Regions from separate parts of the Acidovorax sp. 69 genome, predicted to be linked through region 1. Evidence: predicted binding sites of a transcription regulator. Region 1 holds the regulator's gene; the other holds the start of a gene.
The links. Region 1 encodes FNR, which switches genes on or off when oxygen is low (the NO sensors DNR and NnrR bind a similar motif). Its sites were predicted from a motif close to TTGATNNNNATCAA; they were not measured.

Region 1 (6,086 bases):
CCCATGGCCGTAACCTCAATGCCTTCAGGCCCCACACGTACCAGGCCCTGCTCCGCCATGCCTTCCAGCTGGGCAATCTCTGCCGCAAAATACTGCCGGAAGTCGATCAGCCAAGCCTGCTCCATGGACTCATACAACAGCTCGCCCTGGCACATCAAGGCCATGATGGCCGCGCGGCGCACCAAGTCATCGCGCGTCAGCGCCAAACCGCGTACGACAGGAAGACGCCCCTGGTCAAGGAAGTCGTAGTACTCTTCCAACGTCTTGGAATTCTGGCTGTAGGTGGCACCTACTCGCCCAATCGCAGAAACCCCGAGCCCGATCAAATCACAGTCCGGTTGTGTGCTGTAGCCCTGAAAATTCCGATGCAGGCGCCCCTGCCGCTTGGCCACGGCCAGGGCATCTGAGGGAAGAGCGAAGTGGTCCATGCCCACATACACGTACCCGGCGTCCATGAAAGCATCCAGCGACCGCGAGAGCATGGAAAGCTTGCTTGATGCCGTCGGCAGCTCGGCAGAAATGATGCGCCGTTGGGGCTTGAAACGCTCAGGAAGGTGCGCGTAGGCATACAACGCAATGCGATCTGGCCGCAACTGGACCACCTGCGCCAACGTCCGGTCAAACGACTCGGGGGTCTGGCGCGACAAACCGTAAATCAGGTCCACATTCACTGAGTCGAAACCCAACGAGCGCGCAGACTCCACCAACGCAAACACCTGCTCGGCAGGTTGTATACGGTGTACGGCCTTTTGCACTTCGGCGTCAAAATCCTGCACACCAAAACTAAGTCTGTTAAACCCCAGCTCAGCCAACAGTGCCAACCGATCCGCATTGACGGTGCGAGGATCCACCTCAATGGAGTATTCCCCCCCAGGCGCAAGGGTGAAACTGCGCTTGAGCATGGACATGAGTTCGCGCAGTCCCGCGTCGGACAAAAACGTCGGCGTGCCTCCACCCAGATGCAGCTGACTCACCACCTGCCCAACACCACAGTGCGCAGTGTGCAGATCAATCTCGCGGCTCAGGTAGCGCAAATAGACATCTGCGCGATCGTGGTGCTTGGTAATGATCTTGTTGCAAGCGCAGTAGTAGCACAGCGACTCGCAGAAGGGAATGTGCACATAGATGGACAGCGGAAGCGCTTTGGCCACGGACCCAGAACGGCGTTGCTCCAGCGCCAGAACATAGTCGTCCTGCCCAAACGCCTCGACAAAACGGTCGGCTGTCGGATAGGAGGTATAGCGGGGTCCTGGCACGTCAAAACGGCGCAGGAGATCGGGCGAAACAGCAGTCATGGGGGAATATCCTTGCGTACACCCTGACTGTGCCGTACCCTCTGGATCATGTCCTTGACCTGCATCAAGCGAACGAATGGGCCAACCAGCGACAATTTGATGCATGTCAGTCGCTCAACCGCCCCTTGAGGCTTTGTCGCCGTACCGAACCGGGCGCGATATGCTCGACACCTAAACCTAGCTCACGCCTATGAACCCGCTCACCATCAAAGTCGCCTGCTCCAACTGCAACCTGCGAGAGCTGTGTATGCCCGTAGGCTTGAACGAAGAGCAGTTACAGCGCATCGATGAAGTTGTCGCCGTTCGACGCAAGATCAAGCGCGGCAGCACGTTGTTTCGCAATGGCGAATCCTTCACCTCACTGTACGCCATACGCACCGGTTTTTTCAAGACCTGCGTGGCTACCGAGGATGGGCGCGATCAGGTCACGGGCTTTCAGATGGCGGGTGAAATCATCGGCCTTGACGGCATCGTGAACGACCACCACACCTGCGATGCCGTGGCCTTGGAAGACGCCGAAGTTTGCGTCATGCCATTCGACCGCATCGAAGAGCTGTCCCGCGAAGTCACGGCCTTGCAGCACCATGTGCACAAAATCATGAGCCGCGAAATCGTGCGCGAACATGGTGTCATGCTGCTGCTAGGCAGCATGCGCGCTGAAGAACGTCTCGCGGCGTTTCTGCTGAATCTGGTGCAGCGTCTGCATGCACGCGGGTTCTCCCAGTCTGAATTGGTGCTGCGCATGACCCGCGAGGAAATCGGCAGCTACCTTGGCCTCAAACTCGAAACGGTCAGCCGCACGTTCTCAAAGTTTGTGGAAGAAGGCATTGTGGAAGTCAAGCAGCGCCACGTCCGCATCCTGGACACGGATGCCCTCAAGCGGATCGTGAACAGCCAGCAGGCCTGCCACTGACCTGACCAGCTGCGGCCGCACTGCAGCCAACAGGCTCTAATACACCCAAGGCGCTCGCGTCAGCGCCTCACGAACACGAGGGTGTCTTGCGACAGTCGTCAGGCCGCTCACCGTCAGGCACCGGGCAACGATTGACCTCAAAGGGCGACATCGCCAGCAACGTGGTCAACGCACTGGATGCCAGCGTGATGATCCAGAACGCGAAGAACGCCAGGGTATAAACACCCTGTCTTGAGAGCGCCAAGGGCTGCCCAAACCAATGCAGGTCCTGCGGATCGACCATTGCAAAAACAAGCATCTCCAGCACTCCCGCCATTAAAAAAGCGGGCCATGCTATCCACATTAGGCGTTGCATCCACATATCAGTCCTGACTCCTTGTACGGACTGCCCAACAACGGCAGCGCCGGATGTTCACTGAACTCAGCGCGGCTGGTCTTGCACCGGCGTAGCTGCATGGTTACGGGCCTTCATGGCCGGTGCCAAGCTCTTTTCTGGCGCTTCCAGCGTCTTGTTGATCTCGATGCCTTTGCGGTAGTAATCCTCGGCAATCACCGGATCGGGCCGCGAAACCGCGAGCCATAAGGTCACAAAGCCGGCAACGATCACGATGGCCGGCCCGGCAAGCACCAGCCAGACATGGCCGAACTTCCACCAAGGTGCCGCTGCCGTAGATCCAATGGCTGGGTTTGAAGACATGCGATTTACTCCTCAACAATCTCGATCAACACAAGGCCAAAACGACCTTGCACAAGGATGCCACTCAGCGCGGCACCAAAAACACAGATTTCTCAGTGACATGAGCGGCAGCCCCGACCGCGCCCACATCAAATTGAACGGCATGGGAACCCGGTGTGGCGGATCCATACGGTATTTGCAGCCGCACAGCCACCCAGCGTGACTCGGCAGGTCCAATGTCCACTTCAGCCTCTGAAGACACTTCCAATCCATCCAGACCACGAGCGCTGATACGGTAGCGCTGCTCGCCCTCGGTTGCATTCATGATCTGCAGGCGGTAGATGTTCTCCAACTTGCCTCCGGCCACGATGCGCGAAAGTGCGGCACGATCTCGTACAACGTCCACTTTCAGCGGAGTGCGCGTGACCAGGCTGGCAAGCATGGCCAAGCAGAGCGCCACCAACACCGCGCTATAGATCAGCACACGGGGACGCAACACGCGTCGAAAAATCTGCGACTGCGTCCAGCGCTGGGCCACACCGTTCTGGGTGGAATAGCGAATCAGTCCCTTCGGGTAGTGCATCTTGTCCATGACGGTGTTGCACGCATCCACACAAAGACCACAACCAATGCACTCGTACTGCAAGCCCTTGCGGATATCAATACCCACCGGGCACACCTGGACACACAGCGTGCAGTCGATGCAATCACCCAGGCCCTTGGCCTTGTAATCCACTGTCTTGGTACGCGGACCTCGGGGCTCGCCCCGCTCCACGTCGTAGCTCACGATCAGGGTGTCCTTGTCAAACATGGCACTCTGGAAACGAGCATAGGGGCACATGTACTTGCACACCTGCTCGCGCATGAAACCTGCATTGCCGTAAGTGGCAAAGCCATAAAAAAGCACCCAGAAGAGTTGCCAGCCGCCCTCCAGGATCAGCAACTCGCTGCCCAGCTCACGAATAGGCACAAAGTAGCCCACGAACGTGAAGCCCGTCCAAAGAGCCACCGCAATCCAGACGATTTGCTTGAGGAATTTCTTGCGGACCTTCTCAAAGGTCCAGGGGCCATTGTCCAGTCTCAGACGCGCACTGCGATCGCCCTCAATCTTGTGCTCGATCCACATGAACATCTCTGTGTAGACCGTTTGCGGGCAGGCAAAGCCACACCACAAACGCCCTGCCACCGCCGTGAACAGGAACAACGACAGCGCCGAGATGATCAGCAACCCGGTGAGATAGATGAAATCCTGCGGGTACAGCACCAACCCGAAGATGTAGAACCGGCGAGCCCCCAGGTCAAACAGCACCATCTGGCGCTGCCCCCATTCAAACCAGGGCAGCCCATAAAACACGATCTGCGTGAGGAACACCATGCCCCAGCGCCACCGCGCAAACAAACCGCTGATGGAGCGCGGGTATATCTTCTTCTGGGCTTCGTAGAGCGAGACGATTTCGCCCTCAGAAGACGCATCGGGCGCGACTGGCGTGATGGGAATGACCTTGCGAGCAGGCTCGCTGGGTGGCTTCATGGTGTCGCTCTACAAACGTGGGTACGAACTCGAAAAGAACCGGGCGGCAACCAAGCGGTTGCCGCCTGTGGGGTCAGCGCGCTGCAGCCACCTGCTTGTTCGACAAACCCCAGACGTAAGCCGACAGCACACCGATCTGCGCTTCTGTCAGCTTATCTGCCTGTGCAGGCATCTGGTTCACCTTGCCATTGTTGATCATGGCAGTGATCGCGGCCTCGCCCCAGCCATGCAACCAAATGTCATCGGTCAGGTTGGGTGCACCCAAGGCCTGATTGCCCTTGCCGTCCATACCATGGCAGGCTGCGCAGGCTGTGAACTTGGACTTGCCCAGCGATGCACGCAGCGAATCGTGCGGGCTGCCTGACAGGCTGAGCACGTAATGCGACAGGTTGCGCACGTCTTCAGGCGTACCAACGGCCGCAGCCATAGGAGGCATGTTGCCAATGCGCCCCTTCTCCAGCGTTTCGCGGATTTTTTCGGGGGCGCCGCCGTGCAACCAGTCGCCATCGGTCAGATTAGGGAAGCCCTTGCTGCCGCGTGCATCGGAGCCATGGCACTGCGCGCAATTGTTCATGAACAGGCGCTCGCCAATGGCGTGGGCCTGGGGGTCCACGGCCACTTCTTCGGGCTTCATGGATGCAAAACGGGCATACAGCGGCTCAAGTTCTGTCTTGGCCTTGGCCATTTCAGCCTCATATTCGCCTTTTTGCGTCCAATTCAGTTTGCCCGTGAAGGTGCCCAAACCAGGGTATGCAGCCAAGTAGCCCAGGCCAAACACAATGGTGATAACGAACAACCACACCCACCAGCGTGGCAGGGGGTTGTTCATTTCGACCAGGTCCTCGTCCCAGACGTGGCCCGTGGTGTTGTCGGCCGTGGCCATAACCTTCTTGCGGCCTGCCATCCAAAGCAGAATGCCACAGGCAATGATGCCGACCAAGGTCAGCGTGGTCACAAAGACCGACCAGAAATTGCTGGTGAAGTCACTCATGGGGTGTTCTCGTTCTGGTGAAGGTCAATCTTGCTCGAAGGGCAGTCGGGCCGCCTCATCGAACCGGGACTTGTTGCGGCCCCTGTAGGCCCAGACCCAGATGCCAATAAAGCAAGCCATCGATGCCAGTGTGGCGACGATGCGCATGGTCGTGATGTCCATGGCAAATCTCCTTTACTTGAGCGCGCGGCCCATGACTTGCAGGTAAGCGATAAGGGCGTCCTGCTCGGACTTGCCCTTGACTTCACCCGCTGCTGCGTTGATCTGCTCATCGGTGTAAGGAACACCCACGGTGCGCAGCGCCTTCATGCGGGGAGCCATTACGCTCGGATCGACCTGATTTTTCTCCAGCCAGGGATACGCAGGCATATTGGACTCTGGCACCACGTCACGCGGATTGTTCAGGTGGATGCGATGCCATTCGTCGCTGTACTTGCCACCCACACGGTGCAGATCGGGGCCTGTGCGCTTGCTACCCCACTGGAAGGGATGGTCATACACGAACTCGCCAGCCACCGAGTAGTGGCCATAGCGCAGCGTTTCGGCGCGAAAGGGACGGATCATCTGCGAGTGGCAGTTATAGCAACCCTCGCGGATGTAGACGTCGCGGCCAGCCAGTTGCATGGCGTTATAGGGCTCCACACCCTTGACCGCTTCGGTCGTGGACTTCTGGAAAAAAA
Region 2 (6,086 bases), 240 kb from region 1:
GGGGTTGTCGCGCGTGGGCGTAGGGGTGCATTTCCCGGCCGATGTGCTTGCAGGCTACCTGTGCGGTCTGCTGTGCGGCGGGGTGGCACGGCACATGGTGCCGCCTTTACCGGCGGTGGGTGTGGCGGTGGAGGGCCGGGGGCAATGGGCACCATTCACCAAGCGGCACCACCGGCGGCTGCGCTGACCGCACCGCGTCACCGGAGCGCCGTGGCGGCGGCGATCAGCTCATGCTCCTGGCAGTTGCTCCAACGCCTGCTCCAGTTCGCCACGGCCTTGCGGACGCACCAGCCGTGCCACCTCTTGCCCTTCCTTCAGGAACACCAGCGTGGGCCAGAGCTTGACGCCGAAGCTGCGACCCAGGCGCTGGCCGGGGCCATCCTCGACCTTGATATGGGCCACCCCGGCGCGGTCCTTCAAGACGGTTTCGATCAAGGGCTGCGCGCGCTGGCAGTGACCACACCAGGGCGTGCCGAATTCGAGAACCGTGGCGCCGGGCAGGCGGTCTATTTCATCGCGGGTTGGTGATTGGGCGAGATGTTGGGCTGCGTAGGGCATGGGCTTCCTCAGATCACACCGTCAAACACCATCACATCCAACGCATCGCCCACCGCCACATTGCCCTGGCCGTGGTGCAGCACGATGAGCCCGTTGGCTTGCACCATGGAGCTGAGCACGCCTGAGCCCTGGTTGCCCGTGGTGCGCACCTGCAGCGTGCCGTCGGCAGCGGTGGTCACCGTGCCGCGCTGATATTCGGTGCGGCCGGGCTTCTTGCGGATGGCCTCGGTGCTGATGGCGCGCAGCAGTGGCGGGGCGGTGTGCGTGCTGCCCATCATGCGCAGCAGGGCGGGGCGTACAAAGGCGAGAAACGTCACCATCACGGCCACGGGGTTGCCGGGCAGTCCGAACAGCACGGCGCCGTCTGAAGATGGATTGCTATTATTTTGATAGCTTTTAGCGCTTGATGAATGTGCGCTGGAGGCCGTTTTGGCTTGAATTTCTGTGCTTGCAATGCTGCCTACGGCCATGGGGCGTCCGGGGCGCATGGCGATACGCCAGAAGGCCACGTCACCCAGTTTTTTCATCATGGTGCGGGTGTGATCGGCCTCGCCCACGCTCACACCGCCACTGGTGATGATGGCGTCGGCGCGCTGTGCCGCATTGCGAAACGCAGCTTCCAGCAAGGTGGGTTCATCGCGCACCACGCCCAGGTCGATCACCTCCACGCCCAGGCGGGTAAGCAGACCGAAGACGGTGTAGCGGTTGCTGTCGTACACCGCGCCTTCGCGTGGAGGCTCGCCCAGGCTCAGGATCTCGTCGCCGGTAGAGAAATACGCCACGCGCAGGCGGCGGAACACGGTCACGGTGGGCAGCCCCAGGCTGGCGACCAGGCCCAGCGCAGCAGGCGCCAGCAGCGCGCCCTTGGCCAGCGCCACGCTACCCTCCATCAGGTCTTCGCCCTTGAAGCGGCGGTTGTCGCCGGTCTTGAGCACATCGGCCGCGATGGTGATGTGCCCGTCAGCTGCGGCGGCCGTGGTGAACTCCTGCGGCACCACGGTGTCCAGGCCCGTGGGCATGATCGCGCCGGTCATGATCTTCACGCATTCGCCCTCGGCCACCGTGCCCACCCAGGCCTTGCCCGCCAGCGCCGTGCCCACCACGCGCAGCGTGAGGGGCTGGCCTGCGACCAGTTGCGCGCCTGCAAAGGCATAGCCGTCCATGGCAGAGTTGTCGTGCGGCGGTACGCTGACGGGCGAGATCACGTCATGGGCCAGCACGCGGCCCAGGGCGTCGAAGATACCCAGCTCTTCGGTCGCGGTGACGGGTTCTACCAGCCGTCCAAGAAACGCGTTGACATCGGCGGCGCTCAGGGCCTGCGGGTCGTAGCCTTGCAGTTCGGCGGCGATCTGGGCAATGGTTTTCATGGGTTTCAATGTGTTTGAATCAATCGGGTAGCCGGCGCACCATGTGCAGCTTGTCGAAACCCACGCCATTCACCACGACAGCGTGGGGCAGCAGGCCCCAGGCGCGGAATCCGGCCTGTTCATACAGGCGCACAACGTGGGGGTTGGTGGCCGTGACCGTCAGCACGAGCTGGGTCAGCCCAGGTACGTGGCTGGCTGCTTGCACACAGGCGGCCACCAGTTGCTGGCCAATACCCTGGCGCTGCGCACGGGGCGACACCATCATGCCCACCACCACGGCGCAGTGCCGTTGCTGGATGCGCTGCTCGCGTTCACAGCCGACACAGCCGAGCAATGTCCCTGCGGCATCGAATGCACCCAGAAAAAACTGCCCTGACGCCAGCGTGCCAAAGCGCTCCACATACTCGCTCGCATCGCGGCCCACCGAGGATTCGTAGTCGGACGTGAAAGCATCCGGCGCGGTGCGCAGCGCCTCGTCGCGCAAGGCTTTGTAGGCGACGGCGTCCGTGGCAACCAGGGGGCGGATCTGTACTGCGCCCGTGACCGCGTGCGTGCTGGTATTCATGCGGGTAGTGAGACCGATCAGGCCTGTGGCGTGTTGCTGCTGCTCTCCAGCGCGTGCAACTCGGCCAGCGTATTGGCGTTGAAAAACGCCTTGGGGTCATCGCCCGGTTGGTCAAACGGCACGATGGCGCAGCGGTGCTGGCCCGTCCACGCGTCGATTTTGCGGCCGCCCGCCTGGGTGAAGGCGACCAGGCTTTCAAGCAGATCCACACGCAACAGGCAGAACACGGGCTGGGTGCGCACGGTGGTGCTGCCCGTGCCATCGTCTTCGGGCGCTGCGGCCATGGCGATGTCGGCGCCTTGTGCGTCTGCGGCAGCCGCCAGGCGCGTGGCCAGGTCTAGCGGGAACAGCGGGGTGTCGCAGGGGACCGTCAGCAGCCAGGGTGTTTCGCAACGCTCCAGCCCCGTCAGAAAACCCGCGAGGGGCCCAGCGTAGTCGGCCAGCACGTCGGGCCACACCGGGGCGCCAAACGCTTCGTAGGCCGCGAGGTTGCGATTGGCGTTGACCATGCTGGCGCCGGTCTGCATCTGCAGCCGCATCAGCGTGTGCAGTGCCAGCGGCAGGCCCCGAAAGTTCTGCAGGCCTTTATCGACGCCGCCCATGCGGGAGCCTCGGCCACCGGCGAGGACCAGGCCGGTGATGTCTTGGGTTTGGGTCATAGGGATTGTTCTGAAAGTTGGTGGCGACACTGACGCCGATGGAGCGATACCTCGTACCAAGCCTCAGGGGCTGGGGGCAAGAGGCGCGTCGGCTACCCGCCGATGTAGCTCATCTCCACCCGGCGCGCGCCGCCTGGTGTGGTGTCGGCAGGCAGGCTGCTGCGCAGCTCCGAATAGCGGTCGGCGCGCTGCTGCCAGATGGGCGCAATGGCCGAGGCAATCGCTTCGTCACTGGCGCCGCCGCGCAGCAGGGTGCGCAGGTCGTAACCTTCCGAGGCAAACAGGCACAGGTAGAGCTTGCCCTCGGTGGACAGCCGCGCACGGTTGCAATCATGGCAAAAAGCCTGGGTCACGCTGCTGATGACACCCACCTCGCCCAGAGCGGGGTCGTACTGGCCAGCGGCGTCGGCATAGCCCCAGCGCTCGGCGGTTTCGCCGGGGCTGCTGGGGTCGAGTTGCACCAGCGGCAGATCGGCGCGCAGGCGCGCGATCAGCTCGGCCGACGGCAGCACCTCGTCCATGCGCCAGCCGTTGGTGGCGCCCACGTCCATGTATTCGATGAAACGCAGCGTCGTGCCCGTGCCGCGAAAGTGGCGCGCCATGGGCAAAATTTCGTGGTCGTTGGTGCCACGCTTGACCACCATGTTCACCTTGATGTGCGACAGCCCCGCCGCGTGCGCGGCCTCGATGCCTGCCAGCACATCGGCCACCGGAAAGTCCACATCGTTCATGCGGCGAAACACCGCGTCGTCCAGGCCATCGAGGCTCACGGTCACGCGGTTCAGGCCGGCGTCCTTCAAGGCCTGGGCCTTGCGCGCCAGCAGCGATCCGTTGGTGGTGAGTGTGAGGTCGGGCGCCAGGCCATCCACCGTGCGCAACTGGGCCAGTTGCGCCACCAGTTCTTCGAGGTTCTTGCGCAGCAGAGGCTCGCCGCCGGTCAGTCGGATCTTGCGCACGCCGTGGGCGAGGAACAGGCGCGCCAGACGGGTGATTTCTTCAAAACTCAGCAGTGCGCCATGGGGCAGGTAAGGGTAGTCCTTGTCGAACACTTCCTTGGGCATGCAGTAGTTGCAGCGGAAGTTGCAGCGGTCTGTCACGCTGATGCGCAGGTCGCGCAGCGGGCGGCCGCGGGTGTCGGTCAACAGGCCTGTGGGGGCCACGGGGTGCGTGGGTACCCGCGCCGCCAGAGCGGCGATGCGTTGGTCCACCAGAGGAATCACACGTTCTGCCATGGCGTGATTTTGCCGCATGCACCTGCGTGATGGGGCCAAACCCCTGCAACCGGAGTTGATCGCGGTCAAGTCTTGCCCCGGATGGAGCTGACCGATCTTTGACATGGCGCATGGGTGCCAGGTTGCTGCGTTGCAACAATCGGGGGATCCGATTTCAGGGGATTCCCATGCCAGTTCGTGAATTTATTGCCGATGCCGTGCCGTGCCAGCGCCGGGTGGCCGTTCAATGGGTGGCGGCAGGCATTCTGCTGCCCACCTGGGCAACGTGGGCGACAGGTGCCCAGGCGCAGATGGGGTTGTCGGGGGCCATCAACTATGCGGGTTGGTTTCGGGCCCTCTCACAGCGCATGGCCAAGGCCTATTGCCAGCAGTACCTGCAGGTGTTGCCTGGCGCTGCGGTGGATGTGATGGGGCTGGCGCGCAAGATGGTGCAGTCGGGTGCGGGGGAGCTGGCCCGGGGCACCCAGTCGGGGCAGTGGCCGGCCGATGTGGGGCGCCAGTTGGCGGAGGTGCAAAAGCAGTTTGCCTTGCTCAACCAGCTGACCGCAGCGCCTGCAACCCAGACCACGCTGGTTGTGGCGGCTTCTGAGCAGGCAGACCGCACGCTGCTGATTGCGCAGGCCGTGACCGAGTCCATCGAGAAGATGGCGCAGGCCCCGAGTGCGCGGCTGGTCAATTTGGCGGGCCGCCAGCGCATGTTGTCGCAGCGTCTGGCCAAGAACTATTTCTTGAACGCGGCCAAAGTGGACTCTAAGGTGGTGCAGGCGCAACTGGTATCAGATGCGGCGGATTTCCGTCAGGCCCTGCAGACGCTCAAGGCGGCGCCTGTGTCCACCCCCGCCATCCGCAACGAGCTGGAACTGGCCGATTCGCAGTGGCTGTTTTTTGAATCGGCCTTGCGCCGCCCCGCCGATGATGCGGGGCTGAACGCCGTGGCCACCACCAGCGAACGCCTGCTGGGGGTGATGGACAAGCTCACCGGCCTGTACGACACAGCCCTGCGCGAGGTGCTGGGCTAGGCGGCCCTCGGCCGGACCGTGCGCTGGCGCAGTAGCGTTGCGCGCCAGTTGCCAGTTGCCAGTTGCGTGACGACTACACGCAGCGGCCGCCGTCCACTTCAATACACACGCCGCTGATGAACGCAGCCTCGTCGCTGGCCAGGTACAGCGCTGCGTTGGCCACGTCGAGTGCCGTGGAGAATCGGCCCAGCGGGATGGTGGCCAAGAACTTGGCGCGGCGCGCGTCGTCCACCGGGCCACCGGCAAATTCGGCCGCCAGACCGGTGTCGGGGTTGAACACGGGGTTGATGCAGTTCACGCGGATGTTGTCCGGGCCCAGCTCGGCCGCCATGGACTTGCTGGTGATGATGACGGCGCCCTTGGAGCCGTTGTACCAGGTCAGGCCCGGGCGCGGGCGCAGGCCGGCCGTGGAGGCGATGTTGATGAAGCTGCCGCCACCGGCTGCGCGCATGGCGGGCACGGCGTGGATGGCCGACAGGTAAATGCTCTTCATGTTGATGGCGTACACCTTGTCGAACTCGTCCTCGCTCACTTCGAGCATGGGGCGGTTACGGTGGGTCCAGCCTGCGTTGTTGACCACCACGTCGAGCTGACCGTACAGGCGCACAGCTTCATCGACCATGGCCTTCACGTCGGCGGACTTCGTCACGTCGGCCTTGAAGAAGGCGGCGACGCCGCCTGCGGCC

Region 2: CLU85_RS13990 (type IV pili methyl-accepting chemotaxis transducer N-terminal domain-containing protein) is a predicted target of FNR. The motif match lies at 4,437-4,450, and genes of this name have one in related genera.

The regions. Positions count from the first base shown of each region.
Region 1 is NZ_PGEP01000001.1:3,294,453-3,300,538, forward strand. Features, by position in the region: gene hemN (oxygen-independent coproporphyrinogen III oxidase) at 1-1,295, opposite strand, end outside; gene fnr (fumarate/nitrate reduction transcriptional regulator Fnr) at 1,486-2,208, shown strand; gene CLU85_RS15075 (hypothetical protein) at 2,276-2,569, opposite strand; gene CLU85_RS15080 (FixH family protein) at 2,630-2,905, opposite strand; gene ccoG (cytochrome c oxidase accessory protein CcoG) at 2,970-4,415, opposite strand; gene ccoP (cytochrome-c oxidase, cbb3-type subunit III) at 4,489-5,406, opposite strand; gene CLU85_RS15095 (cbb3-type cytochrome c oxidase subunit 3) at 5,431-5,568, opposite strand; gene ccoO (cytochrome-c oxidase, cbb3-type subunit II) at 5,581-6,086, opposite strand, start outside.
Region 2 is NZ_PGEP01000001.1:3,056,967-3,063,052, reverse strand. Features, by position in the region: gene CLU85_RS14020 (phosphatase PAP2 family protein) at 1-187, shown strand, start outside; gene CLU85_RS14015 (thioredoxin family protein) at 229-558, opposite strand; gene CLU85_RS14010 (molybdopterin molybdotransferase MoeA) at 567-1,925, opposite strand; gene CLU85_RS14005 (GNAT family N-acetyltransferase) at 1,945-2,490, opposite strand; gene mobA (molybdenum cofactor guanylyltransferase MobA) at 2,508-3,149, opposite strand; gene moaA (GTP 3',8-cyclase MoaA) at 3,242-4,381, opposite strand; gene CLU85_RS13990 (type IV pili methyl-accepting chemotaxis transducer N-terminal domain-containing protein) at 4,549-5,400, shown strand; gene CLU85_RS13985 (SDR family oxidoreductase) at 5,474-6,086, opposite strand, start outside.